Regions from separate parts of the Vreelandella titanicae genome, predicted to be linked through region 2. Evidence: predicted binding sites of a transcription regulator. Region 2 holds the regulator's gene; each other region holds the start of a gene.
What was found. Region 2 encodes FNR, which switches genes on or off when oxygen is low (the NO sensors DNR and NnrR bind a similar motif). Its sites were predicted from a motif close to TTGATNTANATCAA; they were not measured.
Positions count from the first base shown of each region.

Region 1: the regulator FNR is predicted to act here: its motif matches at 2,826-2,839, upstream of HZS52_RS07530 (xanthine dehydrogenase family protein molybdopterin-binding subunit).
Region 3: the regulator FNR is predicted to act here: its motif matches at 2,264-2,277, upstream of HZS52_RS09865 (cytochrome ubiquinol oxidase subunit I).
Region 4: the regulator FNR is predicted to act here: its motif matches at 1,987-2,000, upstream of HZS52_RS01880 (copper resistance CopC family protein).

Region 1 covers NZ_CP059082.1:1,608,218-1,612,754, forward strand. The annotation lists gene HZS52_RS07525 (XdhC family protein) at 1-444, opposite strand, end outside; gene HZS52_RS07530 (xanthine dehydrogenase family protein molybdopterin-binding subunit) at 444-2,714, opposite strand; gene HZS52_RS07535 (MarR family winged helix-turn-helix transcriptional regulator) at 2,924-3,403, shown strand; gene HZS52_RS07540 (N-carbamoylsarcosine amidohydrolase) at 3,448-4,113, opposite strand; gene HZS52_RS07545 (maleate cis-trans isomerase family protein) at 4,164-4,537, opposite strand, start outside.
Region 2 covers NZ_CP059082.1:2,269,878-2,274,414, reverse strand. The annotation lists gene hemN (oxygen-independent coproporphyrinogen III oxidase) at 1-1,146, shown strand, start outside; gene fnr (fumarate/nitrate reduction transcriptional regulator Fnr) at 1,231-1,977, shown strand; gene ttcA (tRNA 2-thiocytidine(32) synthetase TtcA) at 1,970-2,890, opposite strand; gene HZS52_RS10400 (3'-5' exonuclease family protein) at 3,153-3,806, opposite strand; gene HZS52_RS10395 (DUF294 nucleotidyltransferase-like domain-containing protein) at 3,812-4,537, opposite strand, start outside.
Region 3 covers NZ_CP059082.1:2,147,029-2,151,565, reverse strand. The annotation lists gene cydB (cytochrome d ubiquinol oxidase subunit II) at 1-579, opposite strand, end outside; gene HZS52_RS09865 (cytochrome ubiquinol oxidase subunit I) at 576-2,147, opposite strand; gene polA (DNA polymerase I) at 2,384-4,537, opposite strand, start outside.
Region 4 covers NZ_CP059082.1:404,768-409,304, reverse strand. The annotation lists gene HZS52_RS24305 (hypothetical protein) at 40-354, shown strand; gene HZS52_RS01885 (copper resistance D family protein) at 504-1,247, opposite strand; gene HZS52_RS01880 (copper resistance CopC family protein) at 1,413-1,784, opposite strand; gene HZS52_RS01875 (hypothetical protein) at 2,143-2,694, shown strand; gene HZS52_RS24595 (hypothetical protein) at 2,731-2,865, shown strand; gene HZS52_RS01870 (DUF411 domain-containing protein) at 2,879-3,319, shown strand; gene HZS52_RS01865 (ISL3-like element ISPpu12 family transposase) at 3,546-4,537, opposite strand, start outside.

The sequences.
Region 1 (4,537 bases), 660 kb from region 2:
CTCGGTGTTATTCGATGGGTTAAAGCGCTTGCCGCTGCCATCCAGTGTGATACAGCGGGTTAGCGGTTGGCGACCCAGTAGCGTGGCATGCATCACTTCTAGGTGAGTGAGGTTTTCGGTGTTGGGCGCTAGCCGTTCAACCAACACTTCAAGGCGACCACCGCAGGGTAAACGAATATTCGCTGAACCAGCGTCACCGCCATAGCGCACCCGTTGAACCGGTTCGTTAAACTCACCCTTTTGAAGCCTTGCGATAAAGTCTTCTTCGACACAGCCACCTGACAGTGACCCCAGATAGTCGCCTGTCGAACATGCGACCAGCATGGCACCCGGCTCCCGGGGGGCCGAGCCAAAAGTTTTCAGAACTGTGCATAGCCAAACGGTCAGCCCCTGGTTGGCCCATTTCAACGCATGTTCGATAACCTGTAGATCAAGATGGTGCATTAAATCGCCGCCTCCATGGGGAGTCGAAGGGCGGCTTTCAGTGCATCGCGAATGGTGTCAGGGGTAAAAGGGGGATGGGTAAAGCGTACCCCCGTGGCATCAAAAAGCGCGTTGGCAATCGCGGGAGCGCCGGGCAGTGAGGCGGACTCCCCAACACCGAGTGGGGGCAGTTCAGGGCGATCAAGCAGCATGACGTCGATGGGAGGCAGCTCCGAGAAACGCAGAATAGGGTAGCCGCCCCACTCTCTGCTGGTCGGTAAACCATCCTCAAAGGTTACCCGCTCCTTTAAAGTGCGGCTGAGCATCTGGATCACATTGCCATGCACCTGATGGCGAACGCCGGCGGGGTTCACCATCAAGCCTGCATCCTGGCCTACATATAAGTTCTCGACGACAACCCGCCCACTCTTCACATTGACTTTTAGCTCAATCACCCAGGCGGCGAGCGCGGCGCCAAAGCCGGGAAATTTACTATGTACGTACTGAGCGTAAGCGAAGCCTCGGCCGTAGCGCCACTCGCCATTGCTACTCGGATTGGCGTTAGCGGTGCAGGGCTTCCAGTTCGCACGTTCGGCTAGCGCTTCGACAAGCTCGCAGGCGCGGTTATCGGCTAAGTAGCGCAACCGATAGGCGACAGGATCTTCACCCGCCAAATAGGCGAGCTCATCAATATAGCTTTCGTGGGCGAAGGTGCTGGGCAGCGCCGAGACACCACGCAGCCAGGAGGCGCGCACCAGGGTCGGGACGTCGTCGCACACTATTTGGCGATGAGGGTAGCGGTAGGGCGGCACTGATGTTCGATCCCCCATTTCAAAGGGGATATCAATCGGTGAGGCAGCGCCGGTCAGCAGTAGTGCCAGGGTGGGCGCACTGTTAGAGGGGTAGCGCGTATTAAAGCGATAGCCTGCTGGGCTGCCATCTGCGTTCAAGCCGCCCTGGATGGCCATATACTGAGCAGCCCCTTTAGGCTCCCAGGTGTGCTCCTGCTCACGGGTTAGTTGCACACGAACAGGTCGACCCACCGCCTGAGAGAGCAGCACTGCATCCGCGCCAACGTCGTCGGCGCAGTTGCGGCCATAGCAGCCTGAGGTTTCCATGCGGGTAATGGTGATAACGCCTTCATCCAAACCGGTAAGGCGGGCGAGGTCGGCGCGCAGGCTGTGTGGATTTTGGGTGCCCGACCATACGTGAAGGCCATCTTCGTTGGCATCGGCGACAGAGCACGAAGGGCCGATGGAGCCATGCAGCTGGAATGGCCACACATAGTGACGATTGAGCGGATGCTGTGCGGCAGCCAGAGCGTTATCGAGATCACCCTCTTCGAGGAGTATGCGCTGCTTGCTGGGCAGGTCGAGCAGTGCTTGCCCTATGTTGTCCAACTGAGGCAAGCCTTCGATTGGGCGCCACTGGATCTTTAGCTGTTTGGCTGCGGCGGCAGCCTGCTCTTCACGCTCGGCCACCACGCCAACAAAGTCACCGACCACCACGACGCTTATCACACCTGGCAAATGCGCCACAGAGCTTTCATCTACCGCGATTAAACTGTTGCCAATAAAGTCGCCGCTATCATGGCCTACATAAGGCGGACGAATCACTCGCCCATGCAGCATGTTGGGCAGGCGTAGGTCGTGGATAAAAGTCAATTGCCCGGTGGCCTTGGCGGGTATATCCACGCGGGAGGTCGATTGGCCGACCAGGGTATAATGGCTGACCGGCTTAAGCGGCACCTCATCGGCAAGCTTTAACGCATGACGGGTACCTAGCAGTAACTCCCCAAAGCTAACGGGTGAGCGGTTATTATCACTTGGCGTAATAGCGCCGTTCTGGCAGCTAAGTAGTGAGCGCTCAGTGTCAAAGTGCTTTGCTGCCAGGGTTAATAGGTACTCCCGCGCCTGTGCCGCAGCTCGGCGTAAAGGCTCGGCAGTGATCTGAATCGATGCACTGGCTATGGTGGGGCCTTGGTTGGGGGCTTCAACGGAGTTGCCCAGCACCATGGTGACGCTGTCGAACGCGACGCTGAGCTCTTCTGCAACAATTTGAGCGAGCGCCGTGCGTATGCCCGTGCCCAGGTCTACGTGGCCGTTGAAAGCCACGATATGACTATCGCTCAGTACGGCAATGAATATCTCAGGCTCATGTGGGGTGAAGTTTGAGTGTGTACCTGGCTGTCCGGGCGCGGGCTTGGGGGGCGTAACCGGGTCGCGATAGATCACCAGAACATCAGACCCATACAGCAGTGACTCTCTTGTATAGTCTGATTTATCAGCCATGTCTGCCTCCCACGCTCGCGTTTACGATGATCAGTGCGGATGAATTTTAGGTGATGAAAGAGCGATAACTAAGGTAAAATTATAGCGTGTACGCCATAAAAGCATGATGAATTGATCCAGCGCAAGGAGTATTTCATACGTTGATGCATCATTTTGTTAAGCAGTGCCATACTCGATACACGACGTCGCCAATAGATTAAGGATATGGAATGACAACGGATAGTGCGTTCAAACACTCGTCTTCCGGCGAGCACTCTACGCCTTCAGAGCAAGGGTATGATTTTTCTGAGCAAGTAGGGCATCTACTGCGTAAAGCCTACCAGCGGCATACGGCTATTTTTCAGCGCTACAGCAGCGATAAACAGCTCACGGCCATTCAATTTGTAACGCTGTGCACGGTGATGGAGCGCGGCCCCAGCTCGTTAACCGATATCGTCAACGCCACGGCGATTGATCCCGCCACTATCCGTGGCGTCATTAAACGTCTTAAAGCGCGGGGGTGGATCTCGCTAACCACCGACCCTAATGATCAACGCAAAGTCATGGTCGTGATCACTGAGGCCGGGGAGACATTAGTCGAGGCTATGGTGCCCAGTGCCAAGCAAATTAGCGATCAGACCATGAAAAATCTCAACCCGGCAGAGCGGGTTGCCTTAATGCATCTGCTGGAAAAAATGAACGCGGACTGATGACTCAACAGAGACGTCCGCTTCACCTGCGTTTTCGGATACTCCTAACGCTTCATTAAGTATCCCAGTGTTTCATCCAGTCCAATCACATCGCCATATTTGCTATCGATATCAAACAGGTTAGCTTCATGGGGCGCGGGGTGACGGTCACCCACGCAGTCACGCACGACCATCACCCGAAAGCCGTGCTGTACGCCATCAACAGCGGTGGCGCGAATGCAGCCACTGGTGGAACAGCCGGTAATGATGAGTGTATCGATACCCATGGCGACCAGTGTGGAGGCAAGCGAAGTTCCAAAGAACGCGCTGGCATACTGCTTGGTCATTACCAGCTCATCTTCACGGGGGGCCACCTCGGGGCAGAACTCGGCGTAAGGGTTGCCCGCCACCATCGCCCGCATGACCGGCGCCTTCTTGACCCAAATGCCACCATCGATTTGATCCGGGGCGTGATACAGGATGTTGGTGTGGATAACAGGCGTGCCAGTGCGCCGTGCGGTATTGAGTAGCGGAGGCATATTGGCCACCGCATCCACCACGCCCTGGGCAAATAGCGGCGAACCTGGTGTGGTGTAGCCTTGCATAAAATCAACCACCAGCAGCGCGGGCGTTTTGCCAAAACCGATGCGCCCATCCCACACGCCTCGGTAGTTGTCCGTGGCAGTGTTATCGCTAACGCCATCGCTGTTATCAGTCGTGTGTGGCGACATGGTCGTCTCCTTAATCAGCACTCTATATCGTCAATAAGTACCTGATCTTGTTAGTAAGCCCCTGACAAGAGGGCGCCCGCGCCCGGTACGATGGGCTCCAGGTCGAGTGCCTTGAGCATGGCATAGGTGGTCGCGATAGCTGCGGTAACCACCGGCTTGCCGGTCAGGGCTTCGACCTTGGCGACGGCCGGTAGTGATGGCATTTGCACACAGGCTGACAAGACGATAGCGTCCACGTTACTTAAATCGAGACTGGCGACGATCTCGGGAAGATTGGCGGGATCGTGGCGAGCGACATCCAGGTTATTGGGGATCTCAAGCGCTCGGTAGTCGAGCACGTCAATGCCTTCCTGACGTATGTAGTCGACCACCATTTCGGTCAGCGGCTTCATGTAGGGGGCCACTACCACCACGCGCTTGGCTT
Region 2 (4,537 bases):
ACTGCCCTTGCCGAGCCCTATATAGCCCGGCTTGACCGTGAAATGGTGCTGACCGCACGCCATTTGGATACATCACGACCGGTGGAGCAGTTGCATTGGGGCGGCGGCACGCCGACATTTCTCAGTTTGAACCAAATGGGCGACCTGATTGATCGGCTGGATGCACGTTTTGGTCTTTCATCGTCTGCTGATCGCGATTACGCAATTGAAATAGATCCTCGCGAAGCGGATGTGTTTACGCTGCGCCATCTCGAATCCCTCGGCTTTAATCGCATCAGCTTGGGCGTTCAGGATTTAAGTCCACTGGTGCAAAAAGCGATTAATCGTATCCAGCCTCGGGTACTTACCGAAACGCTGATGGATGAGGCGCATCGCCTGGGCTTTCGCTCGCTCAATCTCGACCTAATTTATGGCTTGCCATTTCAGACTGAAAAGAGCTTTGCCAACACCCTACGCCAGGTGATTGAGCTCAACCCGGCGCGCCTTTCTGTGTTTAATTACGCGCATATGCCCGAGCGTTTTGCCCCGCAGCGGCGCATTAATGTCGATGACTTGCCAGGCGGAGAAGAGAAGCTAGCGATTCTGCGCACCACCATCGAAATGCTCACCGCAGCTGGCTATGTGCATATCGGTATGGATCACTTTGCCCGCCCTGACGATAGCCTGGCTATTGCCCAGCGCGAAGGCTCGCTGCAGCGCAACTTCCAGGGCTACTCCAGCCATGCTCAGTGCGACTTAATCGGGCTTGGCGTATCGGCGATTTCCCGTATTGATGACGTCTATGCGCAGAATCCTAGCGATCTGGCCCGCTACGAAGCGGCGCTGGATCAGGGGCAGCTTGCCACCGTGCGTGGCATACGCTTAAGTGATGACGACCTGATCCGCCGGGATGTAATTGAGCGGCTGATGTGCGATATGGGCATTGACCTGGCCGCCGTTAGTCAACGCTGGAACATCGATGCCCCCCGCTACTTTGCGCCAGCGCTTGAGCGCCTGCAGAGCGCCGAACAGGATGGCCTGCTGACCCGCAGCGCTGATCAGCTTAACGCCACGCCGATGGGGCGGCTGCTGATTCGCCATATAGCGATGGCGTTTGATACCCACCTTTCCGGGCAAACGGGACAACGGTATTCTAAGATTGTTTAATCACCTTATTGCAGGCATGCTAAAGCGACTATAATAAGTAAGGATTTTCTAATTGATAAGTGTGACCCACTCAAGGAGCAACGCATGTTGGAACCCATGAGCCGTCGTCGCTCACTACTCCACGAAACTCGCTGCCAAACCTGCAGCTTGAGTTCTCTGTGCTTGCCGCTTGCCCTTGAGCTGGACGATATGGGGCAGTTCGACGCTATTATTCGTCGCCGTGCACCACTCAAAAAAGGCGAGCCGCTGTTTCGTCAGGGCGACACCTTTACCAGCGTTTACGCAGTCCGTTCGGGCAGTTTGAAACAGGTCACCGCCGAAGGTAACGGCAGCGAGCAGCTAACCAATTTCTACCTGCCCAGTGAATTGGTGGGGTTGGATGGCATTGACGAAGAGCATTACCCCGGTAGCGTTATCGCCCTGGAAACGACCACCGTCTGCGAGATTCCTTTTGACCGCCTGGACTTACTCTCGGAGGAGCTACCCGAACTGCGTGGCCAGCTTTATCGTAGCATGAGCAAAGAGTTGCGCGATGACCGGCGTATGATGCGGCTACTTTCGCGTAAAACCGCCGATCAGCGGCTGGCAAGTTTTTTGATTACCCTCTCGGATCGTTTTCGTCGCCGGGGCTACTCGCCTTACAGCTTTCGCCTCTCAATGCCCAGGGCTGATATCGGCAACTACCTGGGCTTAGCGGTGGAAACGGTCAGCCGCATACTAAGCCGCTTTCAGCAGCAGAGTGTGGTGGCGGTCTCCGGGCGAGAGGTCAACATTCTCGATATGCCGCGCTTGATTACCCTCGCCGAAGAGGAAGAGCAAACAGTTAGCTGACGTTAAAGGCTTGGATACGCCCCGCCAGTAGCTCTGCTTGCTTGGCCTCAAGGCCTTCAAAATCGAACAGGCTGCGGTCGGCCAACTGGGAAGGGGCAATGTTGGTGACAGCCTTGAACATGCTCTCCAGGCGGCCAGGAAACTTTTTGTCCCACTCGGCGAGCATCTCTTTGACCACCTGACGCTGCATATTAGGCTGTGAACCGCACAGGTTGCAGGGAATAATCGGAAACGCCATCAGCCGCGAAAACTCGGCGATATCAGCCTCTTTGCAGTAGGCCAACGGCCGAATAACGATATTCTTCCCATCATCGGATAGCAGCTTTGGCGGCATCGCTTTCAGGTTGCCGCCAAAGAACATATTGAGAAACAGTGTTTCGAGAATATCTTCCCGGTGATGGCCCAGGGCTATCTTATTGGCGCCAATCTCTTCGGCAAAGCCATACAACGAGCCGCGCCGCAGCCGTGAACAAAGCGTGCAGGTGGTTTTACCTTCCGGGGTTTTCTCTTTTACCACCGAGTAAGTATCGCGCTCGACAATGTGGTACTCCACGCCCTGCTTATCCAGATACGCAGGCAATACGTGCTCGGGAAAACCCGGCTGTTTTTGATCCAGATTGACCGCTACCAGCGAAAAATTGACCGGCGCATTGCGCTGCAAATTGCGCAAAATCTCCAGCATCGTGTAGCTGTCCTTTCCACCGGAGAGGCAGACCATTACGCGATCACCTTCATTGATCATTTGATAATCAATGATCGCATTGCCCACTTCTCGGCGCAGACGCTTTTGCAGCTTGTTAAATTCACGCTTCTGCTTCGCATCAGCCAGCTCAGGCTGGTCGTGCTCAGCGTCAGCTGGGGTGGCTCCAACCGTATCAAGGTGAGCAGGATCAAAGTGATCAAGAGTTTGCATGGTATAAGCACTGCCGAGGGTAGAAGGCGTGAGAGAAAAAAGTAATAACTATTCTAACAACACTCACCGCCTGACCCAACTAATCAGACGTAGCCACACAAGATATCGCAATTGGAAGTGACTATTTTGACCGCTGCACCATACCTCGGTGCGAGGGCAGCTTGGAGCGAGGGTCTTTTGTCATGGATGACAAAAGTAGCGCCCAGGGAGGGGTTCACAGCGCCCTCGCGGAAAGCTGTCCTCGCCACGACGAAAGAGACTACTATGCCACCTGCGCCATAATACGCTGCAGGCGCATATACAGCAGTGCGCTGGCGGTGGCCTCTCCAAGCACACTCTGCATGCCCATGACGGGTACTTGCCAGCATGCCAACGCCTGGGCGAAGCTGCTGGGCGCTTCGACCTCCGGGTGCAAACGGCGCAGTTGGCGCTGATGCAGTTTTGCCACATCGACCTGGGCGTTGGGCAGGGCAAAATTCAGCCGCTTACTGAGTAGTGCATTCAATGCTCCAATGCGCCTCTCTAACTGCCAGCCAACGATGGGCCGATTGCCGATAAATTCTACTAGCGCGCTCAAGTTATCACTATTTGGTGGCAGTATCTCCCCCGCCTCGCACAGCAAGTGATGACGGCGCAGCGTTGCGCTCTCGGGCTGCTTTGCGCTACCAAGGGTGATCACAAAAGCACGACTGGTATGCACCTGCTGATGGCTCAGCACCACTGCCGCCACGCTGATCACAGGTGATGATTGCGTGGGCGTTGCTGTGCAGGCGAGCGCCACCAGCTCTTCGCCCATATAGGGCTGAAACAGCCAGGCATAGGGGGAGTCTGCACAACGACGCCGGTCACTTTCACGCCTTAACAAGGTGCGCAGCGAGCCGCTAAATAGCGTCACATGTCGATCTAACAGCCGCATTCCGCTCACGAATACTCCAAATGGTAACGGTGGGAAAGCCGCTGCTTAAAGTCTTTGACAATATGCATCGCTTCGCGCAGTAGGTCGCGCTCCAGGGAAGAGAGGTTCTGCACCACGACACGGTTAGCGCGTCTGCTGCTTTGGGCGTTAGTTTCTTTCGCATCCGCAGAAGTTTCCAGCGTACTTAGCTGCTGCTTGAGGCGCAGCTCAGAAAAGAGCGCCAACGCTTCGCCCAGGTCATCGGCAAAACGGCGATCCAACCGGCCGTCAGTAACCAGGGCATCCAAGCGATCAAACGTCGAGGTGGCTTTGATGCGCCGCTCAAGCGCCATGGTGCGGACACCGTGCACGATAGGGAAAATACCGCCTTTCTTGATATCGATACCGTGCTGAGGCTTTTTCAGCGAACCAAACAGCGTCAGCGGCGTCGAAAAGCGCAGCGCCGTGCGGGCAAAATAGGAAAGCAGCAGCTCATCGCCCGAGCAGCGTTCAAACAGCTCATCGCGCACGCTCTCAAGCAAGCTCGGGTTGCCCGCCACGCCATGAGCATCGAGCATAATGGCCAGCTTCATCAGGCTATCGCCATCACGCTCCCTGGCCCACTTGGCAATATTACCTTTCCATTGGGATACCGTGGCCACCCACTCGGGGTTAGACACCATAATGTTGCCGGGGCACGGCGGGTAACCAAGCTGAATCAGGGTATCGGTGAGCGTTTGCATATGGCTGGC
Region 3 (4,537 bases), 120 kb from region 2:
GGTTTTAAGCTGCAACCAAGCCGCTCCGTGGGTGACGAACATCAGCAGGCTCAACAGCCCGGCCAATAGCGCAAAGGGGTTCAATAGGCCCAGCAATCCGCCCTGATACTCCAGGCGCAGATAGTCATCGAACTGGAAGGGAACGCCTTGCAAGAGATTGCCAAAAGCGACACCAAAGATCAGCGCGGGAACGGCGGAGCCGATCGTCAACCCCCAATCCCAACGACGGCGCCATGTGGGGTTTTCCAACTTGGAGCGATAATCGAATGCCAAGGGGCGAAGAAAAAGCGCGAACAGTGTCAGCATCAAGGCGAGATAGAAGCCGTTGAAGGCCGTTGCGTAAACTGGAGGCCAAGCGGCAAACAGTGCGCCCCCTGCGGTGACCAGCCAGACCTGATTACCGTCCCAATGAGGCGCCATGGAGTTGATCATCACCCGGCGCTCCTCATCGCCGCGCCCGACAACGTTGAGCAAGGCGGCAACGCCCATATCAAAACCATCGGTGACCGCGAAGCCCACCAATAGCACGCCGATCAGCACCCACCAGACAAACCTAAGGGTTTCGTAGTCCATCATCATGCCTCCCGTGCTGGGGTTGAGATTGGATAGTCAGACTCAGCGTCATCATCCAGGTAACCGCTACCGGAGGGCCCTTTGCGGGCAAAGTGTTGCATCAGCCACATTTCGATGATGACGAAGGTGGTGTAGAGGACGCCAATAGAAATCAGGGTAAACAGCACCTGCTCAGCAGTCAGGCTGGAAATGGCCAAGTGCACCGGCAATATCTCGCCGATTGCCCACGGCTGACGCCCATATTCGGCCACGAACCAGCCCGCTTCACAGGCAATCCAAGGCAGCGGTAGGCTGAACAGCGCGAAGCGAAGTAGCCACCGGGACTTCTCTGGCTGACGACGTACGCTATGCCAGAAGGCCAGCGCAAACAGCAACAGCATGCTAAAGCCCGCGGCGACCATGGCCCGAAAAGACCAGAAAAGCGGCCAAACCTTAGGAATCGACGCTTCAACGGCTTGATCAATTTCGGCTGTGGTCGCATTGGCTACATCGTCGCTATAGGCACTGAGCAGTAGCCCATAACCAAGATCGCTGCGCACTTCCTCGAACCGAGCCATATCCCCTTCGCGCTCTTCATCACTGCGCAGGCGCTGCATGAGTGCGTAGGCTTCCTGGCCATTGACGATGCGCTCGCGGTGCTCTTCCTTAAGCTCCCGAATACCCATCACTTCGGTATTCAGCGAGCGCGTGGCGATCAAGCCCATCACACCAGGTATGCGGATGGCAAAGTCGGTGTGCTGTTCCGCCTCGTTGGGGAGCCCAAATAGCGTGAAAGCCGCAGGTGCGGGATGGGTTTGCCACTCTGCTTCGATGGCGGCCAGCTTGACCTTCTGCACATCCCCCAGCTCATAGCCAGACTCATCGCCCAGTACAATGACCGATAGCGCGCTGGCCAACCCGAAGGCAGAAGCAATCGCAAAGCTGCGCCGCGCAAAGGCAATCTCACGCCCCTTGAGCAGGTACCAGCTTGAAATCGCCAACACGAAAATCGCCCCGGTGACGTACCCCGCTGACACGGTATGCACAAATTTGACTTGGGCGACGGGGTTGAGCAGTACCTCTGTAAAGCTGACCAACTCCATACGCATGGTGGCTAGGTTGAGCTCCGACCCTACGGGGTGCTGCATCCAGCCATTGGCTACCAGAATCCACAGGGCTGACATATTGGTCGCCAAGGCCATGAACCAGGTAACCGCCAGGTGCTTCTCTTTTGACAGGCGATCCCAGCCGAAGAAGAATAGCCCGACCAGCGTCGACTCAAGGAAGAACGCCATCAAGGCTTCTATCGCCAGGGGCGCTCCGAAAATATCGCCGACATAGTGAGAGTAGTACGACCAGTTAGTGCCGAACTGGAACTCCATGGCGATACCGGTCGTTACCCCTAACGCAAAGTTAATACCAAACAGCTTGCCCCAGAATTTGGTCATCTGACGATAAATGGTTTTACCGGTCATGACATAGACCGACTCCATGATCGCCAGAAGTATCGACAGCCCTAGCGTTAAGGGTACAAACAGGAAATGCACCATCGCCGTAAAGGCGAACTGCAACCTGGATAATTCAACAATGTCCATGAGTGACTCCCGATGGATAGCTTAAACACACCTTTCGCCCCACCGGGAAACCACAGACAGGTGCTAACCCAGGCAAAGCGATGTGTATAGGCTATTCCTCCACCCGAGCCAACAATTTGATCTTGATCAATTCCTTACTTAAGCATTGCACTGTTGCGACAATATGCCATCCACCCCCTTCCTCATTCAGAGACGCAGGCGTAAACGAACGAGGCTTGCGGTGTTGGTAGTAGGCATTAGTGCGCTTCATCCCAATTGGCACCGCTCTCCGCTTCTACAATCAGCGGTACTTTCAGCTCAGCCGCGCCCTGCATGCGTTTTTGCACCTGCTCGATAAAGGCCTCGACCTGCTTCTCGGCGACTTCAAACACCAGTTCATCGTGCACCTGCATCACCATCAGCGCATCGAACTCGCCTTCCGCTAACCACGCATCCACATCGATCATCGCCTGCTTGATAATATCGGCGGCAGTGCCCTGCATCGGCGCGTTAATCGCGGTGCGCTCAGCGCCTTGGCGGCGGTTGCGGTTTTGCGACTGAATTTCCGGTAGGTAGAGCCGCCGACCCAGCACGGTTTCGACAAAGCCATCTTCAGCTGCCTGGGAGCGAATACGCTCCATATAACGGGCCACGCCAGGATAGCGGTCAAAGTAACGATCAATGTAGGTTTGCGCCTGGTTGCGCTCGATATGCAACTGACGCGACAACCCCCAGGCACTCATGCCGTAGATCAAGCCGAAGTTAATCGCTTTGGCGCTGCGGCGCTGATCGCCAGAGACCTTCTCAAGAGAGGTGCCGAAGACTTCTGCCGCCGTGGCGGTGTGAATATCACGCCCTTCGGCAAACGCTTCCAGCAGCCCTTTATCTTCAGATAAATGCGCCATAATGCGCAGCTCAATTTGCGAGTAATCGGCGGCAACAATACGGTAGCCAGGGCGGGCAATAAACGCCTGACGAATTTTGCGCCCCTCTTCGGTACGGATGGGAATGTTCTGTAAGTTGGGATCCGACGACGACAGCCGCCCGGTCGCAGTGACCGCCTGATGATAGCTGGTGTGTACCCGGCCAGTGGCTTTATTGAGCAAACGCGGTAGCTTATCGGTGTAGGTGGACTTCAGCTTGGCCAGCCCCCGGTGCTGCATAATCACCTTGGGCAGCGGGTAATCCAGCGCCAACTCTTCCAGCACACCTTCCGCGGTAGAAGGTGCGCCTTTAGGGGTTTTCTTGAGCACCGGAATTTTCTGCTCTTCAAACAGAATCTGCCCTAACTGCTTGGGTGAGCCGAGATTAAATTCGCGCCCGGCCAGTTCAAACGCCTCGCGTTCTAATTCGCCAATGCGCTGCTCTAACTGCTGGCTCTGTTTGTGCAGTAGCTCAGCATCCACGGCGACACCGTTGCGCTCGATGCGCGAGAGCACTTTGATCAGCGGCAGCTCAATATTATCCAGCACCTCCGCCAGACGCCCTTCGCTTTCGACCTGGGGACGCAGCGCTTGCTGCAGCCGCAGGGTGATATCGACATCTTCACAGGCGTATGGCGCCGCTTGCTCCAGGGCAATCTGGTTAAAGGTCAACTGCTTGGCGCCCTTACCGGCAATCTCTTCAAAGGAGATGGTCTTTTCACCCAAATACTTGAGCGCCAGCGAATCCATATCGTGCCGGGTAGCGGTGGAGTTGAGCACATACGACGCCAGCATGGTGTCAGCAAAAGGGCCTGCCACGGAAATCGCATAGTTGGCCAGCACGGAAATATCGTACTTGAGGTTTTGGCCAATCTTGGTTTTTGTCGGGTCTTCCAGCAGCGGTTTTAACGCCGCCAACACCGTTTTGCGGTCAAGCTGCTTAGGCGCATCCAGGTAGTCGTGGGCAAGCGGGATATAGGCCGCCTCCCCCGCTTCCAGCGAAAAGCCAACCCCGACGATTTCTGCGTCCATATAATTAAGGCTGGTGGTTTCCAGATCGAAACAGAAGCGCTCGGCGTTTTGCAGCCGATCCAGCCAGCGCTCGAAGTCTGCCTGTTCGAGGATGACCTGATCTTCACGAACAGAGGCTTGCACAGAAGTGCTCGCCCCCTCGGACTCGCTACCACCTTCTTCAGCGCTTGCGGGCGCAGGCTCGCCGCCCTTAACGTCATCCACGCCTTCGTCTTTGCCTTCCAGCAGCTCGCCCAGCCACTGGCGGAATTCCATCTCTTTATACAGGATGACCAGCGCTTCGCGGTCCGGATGAGCAATATCCAAATCATCCAAGCCCACCGGCAACTCGCAGTCGACTTTAATGGTGGCCAGCTGATAGGAGAGAAACGCCTGATCGCGATGCTCCTCAAGCTTCTTGGGCAGTGTTTTGGCGCCCCGGAAAGTGAGCGTTTTCACTCGCTCTAAGTCGCCATA
Region 4 (4,537 bases), 1.9 Mb from region 2:
ACATGGTTGCCGGTGTTCGGCAAAGCGTCAATTACGCCGATGTCGAAGGCGAAGGCGGGCGTCACAGATGGTTTCTGGAACGGCTCAACCCGTGGTTACCTAACCCATCAGTTCCTTGATGGTCGTGCGCGGCCCTTCGTCGGTGCTAGCCTCGGTGGTATCTATGGAGACGGCGTCAAAGACAGCGCCTTCGCGGGACGGGAAACGGGTATGAAATACTATGTTCTGCCCAAGGCCTATTTCCTCGCTCGCGCTGAGTATCAGTTCCTGTTCAGCGATACCGACGATGCCACCGATGCGTTTCAGGAGGACGGTATCTGGGCTTATACGATTGGTCTGGGCTACAATTTCTGAACCACATCAAGATGCCACGAACCACCACGGCCACGTGGCGGGTGTGCATCTCTTGTCGCGCGCGGATGGCATCGGCCTTGCCTTCCGGATAGCGTTGCTTATAGCTATTAAGCTAGGTTCTTAACTACCTAAGGTGGTTGTCCTGACGGTCACCCATTCGGTGATGTCACCCTTGTCAGCACCGCCGTGATCAGCAGGATAACCACGACCAGCACCACCTCCAGCGCAATACTGCGCTGCAAACGTCGTGGGGCTGTTGCATCGCCGCTCTCAAAGGCAGGTACAAGCCGCCACTTGTTCGCGGCAGCAAATAACAGCAGCACCGCGACAATCAATACTTTGCCGATCAAGAACTGTCCATATGCCGTGGTGAGCAGGGGTGTGAGACCGCCTGTTAGCAGCGTGGCCAAAGTGACGCCCGCCAGTACCAACACGCCAACTCCGCCCATGGCGAGTTGCCCGAAACGGGTCAGAATGCGGGCGGTATTGCCGTGGTTGTAATGTTGCCCCACTAAGTGGAACAGCGGCCACAGCGAGGCTACCCAGAATGCTGCCGCCATCAGGTGAACGATCAGCAAGACAGCCAGAACGAGGCGTGGGGTGTTTACTGTATGCCCCACCTGCACGAATGCCAGCATCACCAATAAAACGCCTACTAGGCTCAAGCTGTTGGCTGTTTTCGAGAACGCTAAGTTATTAAGCTGAATCGCCTGGACCAGCAGCAAACCAGCTACCACCAGTATTAGTCGACCCCCGGACGCGCCATCGAACACGATCCCGAGCAACATTGGGTTGGTTGCAGCCGCTATATTGCCGCCTCCAAGGTAACCAGCTTCTAAAGACCACTGGAACAGAATCAGGATGACCCCCGCCCAGGCAGAAAGGACACCCATGCGGGCGACGCGCCTCCGGTCGTGATCAGGGAGCCGGGGAAACGCTAGACGAAACAACACGGCCCCCGTCGCGACTAGGGCGCTAAGGTAAATCCCGGCCGCCACGAGAATCATCGCGACGGTCCAGACATCGAGGCTATTTACGGAGAACCACCAAGCCACGGGTCAGGGCTCGACCGAGAAGTTAAAACCGTCGGACATCATGTGTCCGTCATCCGATAGGCCGCGCCAGTGCACCTGGTAGTCCCCAGCCGAAAGAATTTCACCGGGCTTCACGACGTAGCGTTCGACCTGTTCACTGCCTGGCTGACCATCAAGAGGAACGGGGCCGTTTGGGCCTGTCACTTCAAACTGGGTGATGCGCATCATGCCACCAAACTCGATGCCAATCTCTGCTGGGGAATCCTGAATGGTGACGCCATCCTTAGGCGAAGTGCTTGCGCCCCCTTCATGGGCCAGCACTGGGATTGCTAGCGACAGCAACAGCGTTGCTAAGGTAGCGTGAATGATAGGGAGCGAACTCGTCTTCTTTTGCATACCGTATCCTTATATATTTTTAGGGTTGAATGGATGCCGTTACTTCATCGCGGAGGCGCTAAAACTGATTCGGCTGAGCCTTCTTACATCGTTCATCTGCCCTGTTTGGCGAACAAGGCGCATGGCGTCGTGCTTTTCTTCATGGAAATGAGTCGGTGTTAAAACGTGCCAACCTGAAACAGGGCTGAAAATGGCGGAAAAAATGATCTGTGACAACACTTAGGTATTGGGATCGGTTTCTCCTTTACCTTTGGGCCACCTATAGGTTGTAGGCTTATAACGAAAGCTAACTCCGCCTTCTTCCATTTTTAATGGATAAGGCGATGTCTCGACCAGCAACATGATAAGAGGAAATATCATGGTTAAGCACAAGATGATCTTTGCCATTGGTCTGGCTGCAAGCCTCAGTGTCCCCAGCAGCGCCATCTTCGCTCAAGGTATGAGCCAAGGCGCCCAAGGTCAGGGCAATATGATGGACGGCCAAGTCGGTATGGGTTCGGGCATGATGATGGGCAGTCAAGAAGGCATGTACCCAGGAATGATGATGGGAGGGCAAAGCGGGATGATGCCTTGTCCAATGATGGAAGGCATGGGGAGTATGTCCGGCATTGGCGGTATGCTCGACGAGCAGCAGATGAGTACCATGCGTGAGATGCGCCAAGAACACCGCGCGGCCCAGCTTGAGCGGATGGGCGAATTGATGAACCTGCGCGACGACATGATGCAAACCATGCAGACTGAACGCCCTGAACCAGAGGAAATAAAGGCGCTGCATGCTCAAATGGCCAACCTTCATGGCGATATGATGGCTGATAACGTGCGCATGCATAATCAGATGCAGGACTTACTGACCGATGAGCAGCGTGAACAGATGAGAGGAAGCATGCCCAGCCACCATGGCCCGCAATAAGCCTTGGCGATTGCCTCTTTTTTTAGGAGTGATGGCATGATGAACGCGGAATGTTTTGCTTTTATGGGGTCAATGGGGTGGCTAGGCTGGTTGATGCCCCTGGCCATGCTGTTATTAATTGGCTTGGCGATCGCTTCGCTGGCCAAGTACCTCTTCAGTCGTTCACGCTAAGGAGTTGAAAATAATGCAACATATGAGCACCAAGCTTTTACTCTCTGGTTCCATGCTGCTTGGGGCGGTCTCCGCCCAGGCGGCGTTACCGCCAGAGGCAACATTGTATAAAAACCCCCAGTGCGGCTGCTGTGACGCTTATGCACGCCATCTTGAAGAGCTCGGCGTAGAAGTGACGATTATTGACGATGTAGAGCTGGGTGATATTAAGCAGCAGGCAGGCGTGCCCTATGGCCTGGGTTCATGCCATACCATTGAGATGGGCGAGTATTGGATCGAAGGCCACGTTCCAATGGAAGCCGTGCAGGCGCTGTTTGAGGAACAACCCGATATTGACGGTATCGGTTTGGCGGGTATGCCCATTGGCACACCGGGTATGCCGGGGCCACAAGAAAGCCCTTACAATGTGTACACGTTTACAGGCCAGGAAGATGAGCCATTTATGACCCTTTAGTAGGGTGATAAAAGCTCGCCTGCTGTCTGCACGCCGTTCTAACGGACTCTTGTAGTACAGCAGGCGCATTCAAGTCATACATTACTAAAACGAAAGCGCTGTATTAAACTTAGGATTTACTTTGCTAGTGCGTTACGGGTCGATTCGTTACGGTAAGCTAAAAATAAGGGGTATACGGATTTAATGGTTGATGGGGCACCTTCACCCCATCAATCTGATACCACCCTCAGATGGTTGATAGATCGACTCCGTAGTTGAGTTCCTCTGCGAAGTCCGGCAGTCCGTAACCGATGGTTTTCTTGTAGAAAGGAGAGACCTTCGCAGTCGGTGCCTTCTTCTTGTGCTTCGTGGTGTAGAGCATTCGTGCCCGCATCACCTCGAAGGAGTAACCGCGCCCTTCACGGTTCTTGTCCTTGGCCAGTCGGTTGATGGACTCCGTGTAAGCGTTGGTGACGGGCATGTCCGTCTCGAAGTAGGTCATGGTCTCTTCGCGCCAGTTTCCCACTGCCCTGACCAGATCGCTCCAGACTTCCTTTTGGCCCTTCGGGATGGTGGCTATCCACTCGTCCAGGGCGGCTTCTGCCTGGAGCCGTGTGGTGGCGTCCCAGATGCCGTAGAAGCGCTCCTTGTGCTCGTAGGCGGCCAGCAGTTGCGGGAACGCGCCTGTCCAGGTCTCCATGATGAGGCGCTCCCGGTCTGAGACTTCGTGAGCGCGTTTCAGCAGGATTTTCCGGTCTCCCTTGAGAGTCCGGCTCTGGGACGGTTTCAGCTCCTTTCTGAGGCCCTTGCGCACTCTCTCTAGGGCATCGTTGGCCATGCGCACCACATGGAACTTATCGACCACGATACGGGCCTGGGGCAGCACAGCCTTGACCGCTGCCCGGTAGGGGTTCCACATGTCCATGCTGACGATCTCGACCTTCTGCCGGTCTTTCAGCTTCATCAGGTAGTTGGTCACCACGTCCTGGCGGCGGGTGGCCAGCAGGTCGAGCAGGGTTCGCTCCTCAATGTTGGTCAGAATGCAGCGGTAGCGCTTGTTCAGGTATAGCTCGTCAATGCCCAGGATGCGGGGCGTCTCGAAGCGGTGCCAGCGCCCCAGGAACTCGGCGCGGGCGTTGAAGATGTCGCGCACCGTCTTCTCGTCCAGGCCGGTCTGTGCCGCCACAAAGGTGTAGGGGTGGTTGAAGGATTCCTTCTCCACGTACTCATGCAGCCGCA